Regions from separate parts of the Bacillus sp. JST-5 genome, predicted to be linked through region 2. Evidence: predicted binding sites of a transcription regulator. Region 2 holds the regulator's gene; each other region holds the start of a gene.
The links. Region 2 encodes LexA, which represses DNA repair genes until DNA is damaged. Its sites were predicted from a motif close to CGAACATATGTTCG; they were not measured.
Positions count from the first base shown of each region.

Region 1: parE (DNA topoisomerase IV subunit B) is a predicted target of LexA. The motif match lies at 1,381-1,394, and genes of this name have one in related genera.
Region 3: uvrB (excinuclease ABC subunit UvrB) is a predicted target of LexA. The motif match lies at 2,011-2,024, and genes of this name have one in related genera.

Region 1 covers NZ_JBYLHW010000007.1:32,374-35,630, reverse strand. The annotation lists gene AC3ASS_RS03155 (glycosyl hydrolase family 18 protein) at 1-748, shown strand, start outside; gene AC3ASS_RS03150 (CoA-binding protein) at 846-1,253, shown strand; gene parE (DNA topoisomerase IV subunit B) at 1,427-3,257, shown strand, end outside.
Region 2 covers NZ_JBYLHW010000020.1:31,791-35,047, forward strand. The annotation lists gene AC3ASS_RS06255 (YneB family resolvase-like protein) at 1-409, opposite strand, end outside; gene yneA (cell division suppressor protein YneA) at 409-738, opposite strand; gene lexA (transcriptional repressor LexA) at 892-1,512, shown strand; gene AC3ASS_RS06270 (tetratricopeptide repeat protein) at 1,820-3,058, shown strand; gene AC3ASS_RS06275 (hypothetical protein) at 3,055-3,186, shown strand.
Region 3 covers NZ_JBYLHW010000015.1:9,583-12,839, forward strand. The annotation lists gene uvrB (excinuclease ABC subunit UvrB) at 1-1,929, opposite strand, end outside; gene motB (flagellar motor protein MotB) at 2,406-3,152, opposite strand; gene motA (flagellar motor stator protein MotA) at 3,155-3,257, opposite strand, start outside.

The DNA.
Region 1 (3,257 bases), on a different contig from region 2:
TGAAGCATTACGTACATTTGAAAAGAGAAAGAAAATTATTCAACAGCTAGTAAAGTATGCAAAGGAATACGAACTAGATGGGTTTAACATCGATATTGAAAATGTATATTTAGAAGATGGACCACTTGTGACGCAATTTATGAGAGAGCTTACACCAGCTCTTCACCGTTTAGGTCTAATTGTTTCAATGGATATTACGTTTATTTCCGATAGTGAAAATTGGTCGATGTTTTATGAGAGAGAGAAACTTACAAATATTGTGGATTATTTAATCGTTATGGTTTACGACGAACACACTTCTCTTTCCTCAAAGGCAGGAAGTGTTTCAAGTCTTCCTTGGGTAGAAAATAATCTCGTTTCATTGTTAAAAATTATTCCGAATGATCGATTAATTTTAGGGATTCCTTTTTATACAAGGTTATGGAAAGAAACGATAAATGATCATGGGGAAATCCAATTGAGTTCAATAGCGCTGACGATGAATGAAGCGGAACAATGGGTAAAAGACCATGATCTCACACCAGTCTTTGATGAAGAAACTGAACAATATTATGTGGAATATGAAAATATCGAAGAAAATACGTTATACAAAATGTGGTTAGAAGATCGAAGTTCATTGATGAAACGAATTCAACTCACACAAAACTATGAACTGGCAGGCATTGCTGGTTGGTCGCGTTATTTCGGAAACGATATGGCATGGGCATCATTTGGAGAAATGTATGCAACTAATCAAAATGAGGAATAACAATTGAAAGAAGAAAGTTTATTATATTAAAAGGACTTTCCTTCCATTTAGCGAATATGAAAAGTAAGATAGGTATAGAAAGGATGAGACTTTCGTGATTGAAAATCCTTCAAGAGAAGAAATCGGTAAAATATTAAAAAAAGCCAAACGAATTGCCGTTGTCGGTTTAAGTGATAATCCAAATCGTACATCGTATATGGTTTCAAAGGCGATGCAGGATGCTGGATATGAGATTATACCTGTCAATCCAATGGTTGATGAAGTTCTAGGGGAAAAGGCAGTTTCTTCTTTAAAGGAAATTGAGGGTCATGTCGATATTGTTAATGTATTTCGGCGTTCTGAATACCTACCAGAAATAGCAAAAGAATTCGATGAGATCGATGCTGATGTTTTTTGGGCTCAATTAGGAGTCGTTAATGAAGAAGCCTATCAATTTTTAAAAGAGCGTGGATATACGGTTATTATGGACCGTTGTATTAAAGTAGAACATGCATTAACGAAATGATGGAAATCCCGCCAATGATTTCGGCGGGAATTTCCTTTTCCAACTTGCTCACATTTCAAAGGCATCATTTATTGTTTCATAAAAAATTTATCATAGACTTTATTTTCTCATTTGATTATCATAATAAGGAACATATGTTCGAAATGTTTTTACGTATAGAAAGGGGAATGGATGTGGCAAAAGTACGACAGTCAGAATACAATGACGATTCCATTCAAGTGTTGGAAGGATTAGAAGCAGTACGAAAACGACCTGGAATGTACATAGGGAGCACCGATGCTAGAGGCTTACATCATTTAGTGTATGAAATTGTTGACAACTCTGTCGATGAAGCACTCTCAGGATTTGGGGATCATATAATCGTAAAAATACATAAAGACAATAGTATAAGTGTTGAAGACAAAGGTCGTGGTATGCCAACAGGGATGCATAAAACAGGGAAACCGACACCTGAAGTAATTCTTACCGTCCTTCATGCCGGTGGTAAGTTTGGACAAGGAGGATATAAAACGAGCGGTGGACTTCATGGAGTAGGTGCCTCCGTTGTAAATGCGTTGTCCGAATGGTTAGTTGTCACGATAAAACGAGATGGCTACATATATGAGCAAAGATTTGAACATGGTGGAAAGCCAGTTACTACTCTTGAAAAAATCGGAAAGACGAATCAAACTGGGACAAAAACGCATTTTAAACCCGATCCGACAATTTTTTCAACAACAACATTTAATTATGAAACGTTGTGTGAAAGATTACGAGAATCTGCTTTTCTTCTAAAAGGATTAAAAATCGAAATTTTTGATGAACGTACAGGTAACCACGAAGTGTTCCAATATGAAAACGGTATTAAAGCTTTTGTTGAGTACATAAATGAAGAAAAAGATGTTTTACATCCTGTTGTTAGCTTTGAAGGAACACAAAATGATATAGAGGTAGAGTTTGCTTTCCAGTTCAATGATGGATATTCAGAAAATATCTTGTCCTTCGTCAACAATGTCCGGACAAAAGATGGGGGAACACATGAATCTGGAGCTAAGAGCGCGTTTACCCGCATTTTTAATGAATACGCTAGAAAAACCGGACTACTTAAAGAGAAAGATAAAAATTTAGAAGGATCCGATATTCGCGAAGGTTTATCCGCCATCATTTCTGTTCGAATTCCTGAAGAAAAATTACAGTTTGAAGGGCAAACAAAAGGAAAATTAGGTACGACAGAAGCTAGAAGTGCCGTTGATGCTGTGATTTCTGACCAATTATCCTACTATTTAGAAGAAAATCCTGATATTAGCTCTCTCTTAATTAAAAAAGCGATTAAAGCTTTTCAAGCTAGGGAAGCTGCAAGAAAAGCTAGAGAAGATGCAAGAAGCGGAAAGAAGAAAAAAAGAGCGGAATCCGTATTGTCAGGAAAACTTACTCCTGCTCAATCAAGAAATTCTAGCAAGAATGAACTTTTCTTAGTAGAAGGGGACTCTGCAGGTGGGTCAGCTAAACAAGGTCGCGATCGACGTTTTCAAGCCGTTTTACCACTACGAGGTAAAGTCATTAATACGGAAAAAGCTAAGCTCCAAGATATATTTAAAAATGAAGAAATTAACACGATTATTCATGCGATTGGAGCGGGAGTTGGAGCTGATTTTAACATAGAAGATTCCAACTATGACAAAATTATTATTATGACCGATGCTGATACGGATGGCGCCCACATTCAAGTTCTGCTTTTAACATTCTTCTATCGATATATGAAACCATTAATCGAGGCTGGAAAGGTATATATTGCTTTGCCTCCTCTTTATAAAATTAGTAAAGGATCAGGAAAGAAAGAAATTATAGAATATGCATGGACAGATGATGAGTTGCGAGAAAAAACGAAAAAAATAGGTAAAGGTTATATGATCCAACGTTATAAAGGGTTAGGAGAAATGAATGCGGATCAATTATGGGAAACAACGATGAACCCTGAAACACGTACGCTTATCCGTGTCCGTATTGATGATGCAGCTAGAGCAG
Region 2 (3,257 bases):
TATTATGTATTTTTCTTTGATACTCTTCAACGAGACTAACAATTTTCAAAACCATTGAATCGGATTCAGATAATTTTAACTCTCCGTTCTGATCAATTGTATATAAAGAAATTCCTTCTTTCATTAAACAATGTAAAAGAACAATTTTAGCATTTCCTCTTCCAAGTCTTGTTTCATCTTGTATAAGCAATATATCAAAACTACCGTCTTTCGCCATTGATAATATTTTCAACATCCCATCACGATCTAAGTCATATCCGCTTGCTTTTTCCAATACCGTATCAACAATTTGAAAACCAAATTTTTTAGCAAAATGGGTTAATTCCTCTTGTTGCCTAATTAATGAAGTTTCTTGAGTATCTTTATTAGTACTAACTCTACAATAGATGATTGCTCTTTGATTATTCATTATTCATTTCCACCTGCAAGATGTCGAATATCTAGATGATCTTTTTGAATAGGAAGTACAATTTCCGTACCCTTTTCTAATCGAAAAGTTTGTAGTTGATTTTCTTTTTTTACCCATAGAATAAATTCATCAGTATCCATATTGTGAAGATGTTTATATTGTTCAGCCATTTCCCATAAATTTTCATGATCTCCAGCTACAATTGTAACAAAATCTTCATGTGTAGGGACCATAGAAAATCGGTTAATCATTATATATAAACATACGAACGAAATTAGCATGAAAATAATTACAAAAGAAAAATTTGACCATATTTTTTTCACTACCATGATTTTCACCTCATACGAATATATGTTCTGTTTGATAATTTAATTTTATACAGAACATATGTTTGTGTCAACAGAAAAATTCGAACTTATGTTTGTATCTATTTCCAAAACATGCTACAATGTAGTTAATTAATAGTCGTTGAGGTGTGCTATATGACTAAATTATCTAAACGTCAACAAGAAATATTGGAATATATTAAAGATTCAGTACGTGAAAAAGGATATCCGCCTTCCGTAAGAGAAATTGCCCAAGCAGTGGGGCTTGCATCTAGCTCAACGGTTCATGGTCACTTAGCAAGATTGGAAAGCAAAGGTTTAATTCGCCGTGATCCAACAAAACCAAGAGCCATAGAAATATTAAATTTAGAAGAAGATAATATTCCAACCATTCCGGTACGAAATGTCCCAATTATCGGAAAAGTTACAGCAGGACAACCCATTACCGCTGTTGAAAATATAGAAGAATATTTTCCTCTACCAGAAAGTTTCGCACCGCATGACGAACAAATCTTCATGCTAGAGATTATGGGAGACAGTATGATTGAAGCGGGGATACTTGATGGGGATTATGTCATTGTTCGCCAACAAAAAACAGCTAACAACGGTGATATTGTTGTCGCAATGACCGAAGACGATGAGGCAACAGTCAAAAGATTCTTTAAAGAAAAAGATTTTATTCGCCTACAACCAGAAAACTCCTCCATGGATCCTATCATTGTTCGTAACGTATCTATTTTAGGAAAAGTCATTGGAGTTTACAGAAGAATTCATTAAAGGACTTTTTTGACCATCCGACAAGGATGGTCTTTTCATATTTGATGAAATTATGTGACATTTTAATAGGTAAATAGGACCACAAAGGAAATTAATGGATAAATAGTGCAATTGTCGGTTGAAGAAATTTATAAAGTTTTATTAAATATCGAATGACGAAAAATATACGAGAAAAATATAGAATTGTTTACATATTTGTAAAAAAATGTAGTTTTTATAGTGCCCATTTAATAAAAAATTTTATTTTTTTAAAAATTAATATTATATTAAAATATATGCTTTTTTTCATGGAAAGGGGATGACAATTTTGCATATAGGCAAAAGATTGTCTTATCTTCGAAAAAAATCGGGACTTTCTCTCGATCAAGCAGGCGCCGGAATCCTCTCATCGACACATTTAAGCAATATTGAGAATGGACGATTTTACCCTTCAGAGGATATACTAATATTACTAGCGAGGAAATACGATGTTCCAGAAGATTATTTGTTGTGGTATGAAAAAAGAGATGCATCGATTGATCAACCACTACGTCAACTCCTATATCTGATTTTCACAGATTTAAAGAAAGCAAAAGAGATCGTAGATTACATCGATCATAAAGGCTACATATCCAACATCGAGCAAGAAACACTGTTTATAATATTAAAAACTTGCTTTCTCATTAAATCTGGTGAACCTTACGAAGAATTCTTCTCGCTAGTAAAACACTATGTAACGGAGGGTGATGTCAGTTATCCAAGTTACATACATCAATGTTATGTCTATTTGTTGTCTCTTCAATATTTTGAAGTAAAAAATTACGAGCAAAGTCGAAAATATTTAGAAACTTTGAAAAGGTATGACTTACCTACTAAAATTAGAGCTATTATTGAATTTAATATTCTAATCATCCTTCACCACTTAAACAAAAGAGTTCATGCAATTCAGCATGCAGAAAAGGCATTACTTTTATTCTTTAATAACCATTTATGGGAATTTATCGCTGAAACTTATAACATATTATTAGGAATATACTGGAAAGAATCGGACTATGATTCTGCTTTAAATTATGCATACAAAACTATGGAAATAGCAAATACCTACAATTTTTTAGAGGTAAAAACTCGTTTACTTCATAATATAGGAGTAATCTATAAATCTAAAAAAGACTATCAAAAATCAATTGATTATTTTCAAAAATCAATCGAATTAAAAGAAAAACTCGGCATTGACCCAAGTAGTTCTTATTGGTCAATTCTAGACATCTACACCACAACTAATCAAGTTGAAAAGTTCAATGAATTAAAGAAACAAATTAAAAATAATAAAAAAGAATATTTACTTTTAGAAATTAAATTAGATTCATCAAAAATACCTTCTTTATTAGAGAAATTATTATTGCTAGCAGATGAATTTGAGTCTAGAGGTCAATTACAATATTCATACGAAATTTATCATGAATTAAGTGCTTATTATTTTAAAAATAGAAAATATAAATTAGCAGCACAGTTATATCAAAAAGAATTAAAATTAGTAAAAAAATCGAAAGGGGATGTTTTATTATGAAAAAAATATTGAAGGGAATTCTTGTTATTGCTGCATTAGCTACACTAGTTTACAGCGTGCCAAGTAACAACACAGCTGCAGATGAAATCGAAGTTCCAAAAATTAGATCAATCAAATTTGATGTATAATAAAAGCCGGTTAGTACCGGCTTTTATTATTATAGATTCTTTGTAAGTTTGGATCATAGCCTAAAAAACTA
Region 3 (3,257 bases), on a different contig from region 2:
TCTTTCAAACTGCAAGTTTTTCGCAGCTTCCTTCATTTCTTTTTCCAAGTTGGCTATTAATTTTTCTCTTTCTTTTTTGTTGAGTTTTCCTCCTGGTTTCACTACATAAGATTCTTCTTCCTCTGCTGCATACGTTGCACGAATGACATCTCGAATTTCTTTTTGAATTGTTTTCGGTGTAATTCCATGTTTAAGGTTATATTCTTCTTGAATCTTTCTTCTTCTTCTCGTTTCCTTAATCGCTACTTCCATTGAATGTGTCACTTTATCTGCATACATAATGACTTTTCCGTTCGCATTACGTGCTGCACGTCCAATCGTTTGAATTAAAGAACGTTCAGAACGTAAAAATCCTTCTTTATCTGCGTCTAAGATTGCCACCAATGATACTTCTGGAATGTCCAAACCTTCTCTTAATAAGTTAATTCCGACTAACACATCAAATTTTCCTAGTCGTAAATCTCGTATAATTTCAATTCGTTCTAATGTTTTTACTTCAGAGTGTAGATATTGAACATTAATTCCAATTTCTTTTAAATAGTCGGTTAAATCTTCTGCCATTTTTTTCGTTAACGTCGTCACAAGCACACGCTCGTTTTTCTTGATTCGGTCTTGAATTTCGCCAATTAAATCATCAATCTGTCCTTCAATTGGGCGCACTTCCACGGTAGGATCCAATAGACCAGTTGGACGGATAATTTGCTCAACCATTTCCGGACAATGTTCTAACTCATAAGGTCCTGGGGTAGCTGATACATAGATGATTTGATTGATATGCTTCTCAAATTCTTCAAAGGTAAGTGGACGGTTATCTAAAGCAGATGGTAATCGGAATCCGTGATCCACTAATACTTGTTTTCTTGCTCTGTCCCCATTGTACATTCCTCGAATTTGCGGCAATGTAACATGGGATTCATCAATGACAATTAAGAAATCATCCGGGAAATAATCAAGTAATGTGTATGGTGTAGAGCCCGGTGGACGTAAAGTTAGATGTCTTGAATAGTTTTCAATTCCGGAGCAAAATCCCATTTCTTTCATCATTTCTAAATCATAACGTGTCCGTTGCTCAAGACGTTGCGCTTCGAGAAGCTTATTTTGAGATCGTAATTCTTCTAATCGTTCTTCTAACTCTTTTTCAATACTTTCAATCGCTAATTTCATTTTTTCTTCTCTTGTGACGAAGTGAGATGCTGGGAAAATCGCAACGTGCTCTCTGTCGCCGATTATCTCACCAGTCAAAGCATCTACTTCACGAATGCGGTCAATTTCATCACCGAAAAATTCAACACGAATACAATGTTCATCTTTAGAGGCAGGGAATATTTCTACAACATCCCCTCGTACGCGAAAGGTTCCGCGCTGAAAATCGATATCATTTCTTGAATATTGGATATCTACTAATTTATGTAATAATTTATTTCGTTCAATTTCCATGCCTACACGTAATGAAACGACCATTTCTCGATATTCTTCTGGAGAACCTAAACCATAAATGCAAGAGACACTGGCGATAATAATAACATCCTTCCGTTCAAATAAAGATGATGTGGCGGAATGTCGCAATTTATCAATTTCATCGTTGATACTTGCATCTTTTTCGATATATGTGTCTGTTTGTGGAACATATGCTTCCGGTTGATAATAGTCGTAATAACTGACAAAGTATTCAACCGCGTTATTAGGGAAAAATTCTTTGAACTCACTATAAAGTTGTCCTGCTAATGTTTTGTTATGCGCAATGACTAATGTCGGTTTATTGACTTCTTGAATGACATTTGAGATCGTAAACGTTTTTCCTGTTCCAGTTGCCCCTAATAACGTTTGATGTTTTTTTCCATTCTTGATTCCTTCCACTAATTTTTTAATCGCATCTGGTTGGTCTCCTTGAGGTTTGTATTTAGAGACAAGTTCAAATTTATGGTCCACCTTTATCGCCACCTCTCCATTCGTACAGTCTAAACAATATTTATATTTTATCACATATAGTGGATAAAAACTACAAAAAAGCGAACAAACATTCGTTTTTCTTCTTCTCTATCTTTCACTATTGCCAATTTGGATGGAATATAGTTATTTTTTTGGAATATTGGTTGTCACTAATATTAAATTTTTTGTAAAAAAAATTATTTTATATGGATTCCCATTTCGGGCGAACGCTTTCCGCGGGCACGGCCTCAACTAATTTTTGTCAGCTTATACCTCCAAAAATGGATTTTCGGCTCGTGCTTTTCCCGCAGGAGTCGTCGCCCTACATTTCAACCATACAGTTTTTGTTTACAAAACTAATTCCTAACTTTCAAACCAATATTTTTATGAAAATGTTGCAAAAAAAAATTAAGTGAGAGGCGACCAATTGATTGCTGTGACTACCAATTTGACAAAATAAAAAACTAGCATTGCTGCTAGTTTTTTGTTCTTGGTAATATTAAAATTTCTACCCTTCTATTTTTTTGTCTACCTTTTTCGGTATCGTTACTTGCAATTGGAGCATGTTCACCATATCCTTTTGCACTAAACCAAGCGGAATCGAGTTTCTCGTTTTCTAATAAAATTTTTAAAAAGTTCACTGCTCTCATAACACTCAATTCCCAGTTAGAAGCAAATTGTGCTGTATGTATTGGAACGTTATCCGTATGCCCGCTAATAACTATATTTCTTGGAGGTTCGATAACTAGCAATTCACTAATTTCTCTTGCGGTTTCCATATACTCTTCACGTACGGTCGCGCTTCCTGATTCAAATAAAATACTATCTTTAATTCTTACTAGCAATCCTTCATCCGTTAACGATGTTTGAAGATCATTGGATAATCCTCTTTCGTTAATAAAATGATTAATTTTTCCTTGAATCATTTTAAGTTCTTCCGTATCCAATCTTTTTTCAATTGCATCTTTAGCTTTCTTTTTCTCTTCTATAGGGCTGATTTGATCTTCCGGCATTGGGTTTTGGTATTCTAACAATCCCGTACCGCTTGTAAACATTCCGCTGAACACTTTTGATAACTGTTCAAACCTTTTAGAATCTATTTCACTCATGGAAAATAATACGATGAATAGTGCTAATAATAGCGTTAAAATATCGGCGTATGGAATTAACCATGACTCATTAATATGGTTTTGTTCATCTTTTCTCTTTCTCTTTTTGGTCATCATTATTCCCGACCTTTTTCAAAAAATTTTTTCCGTTCATTTGTTGGAAGATAGGAAGCTAATTTTTGCTCAATAACATTTGGGACTTCCCCTTCCAAAATGGAT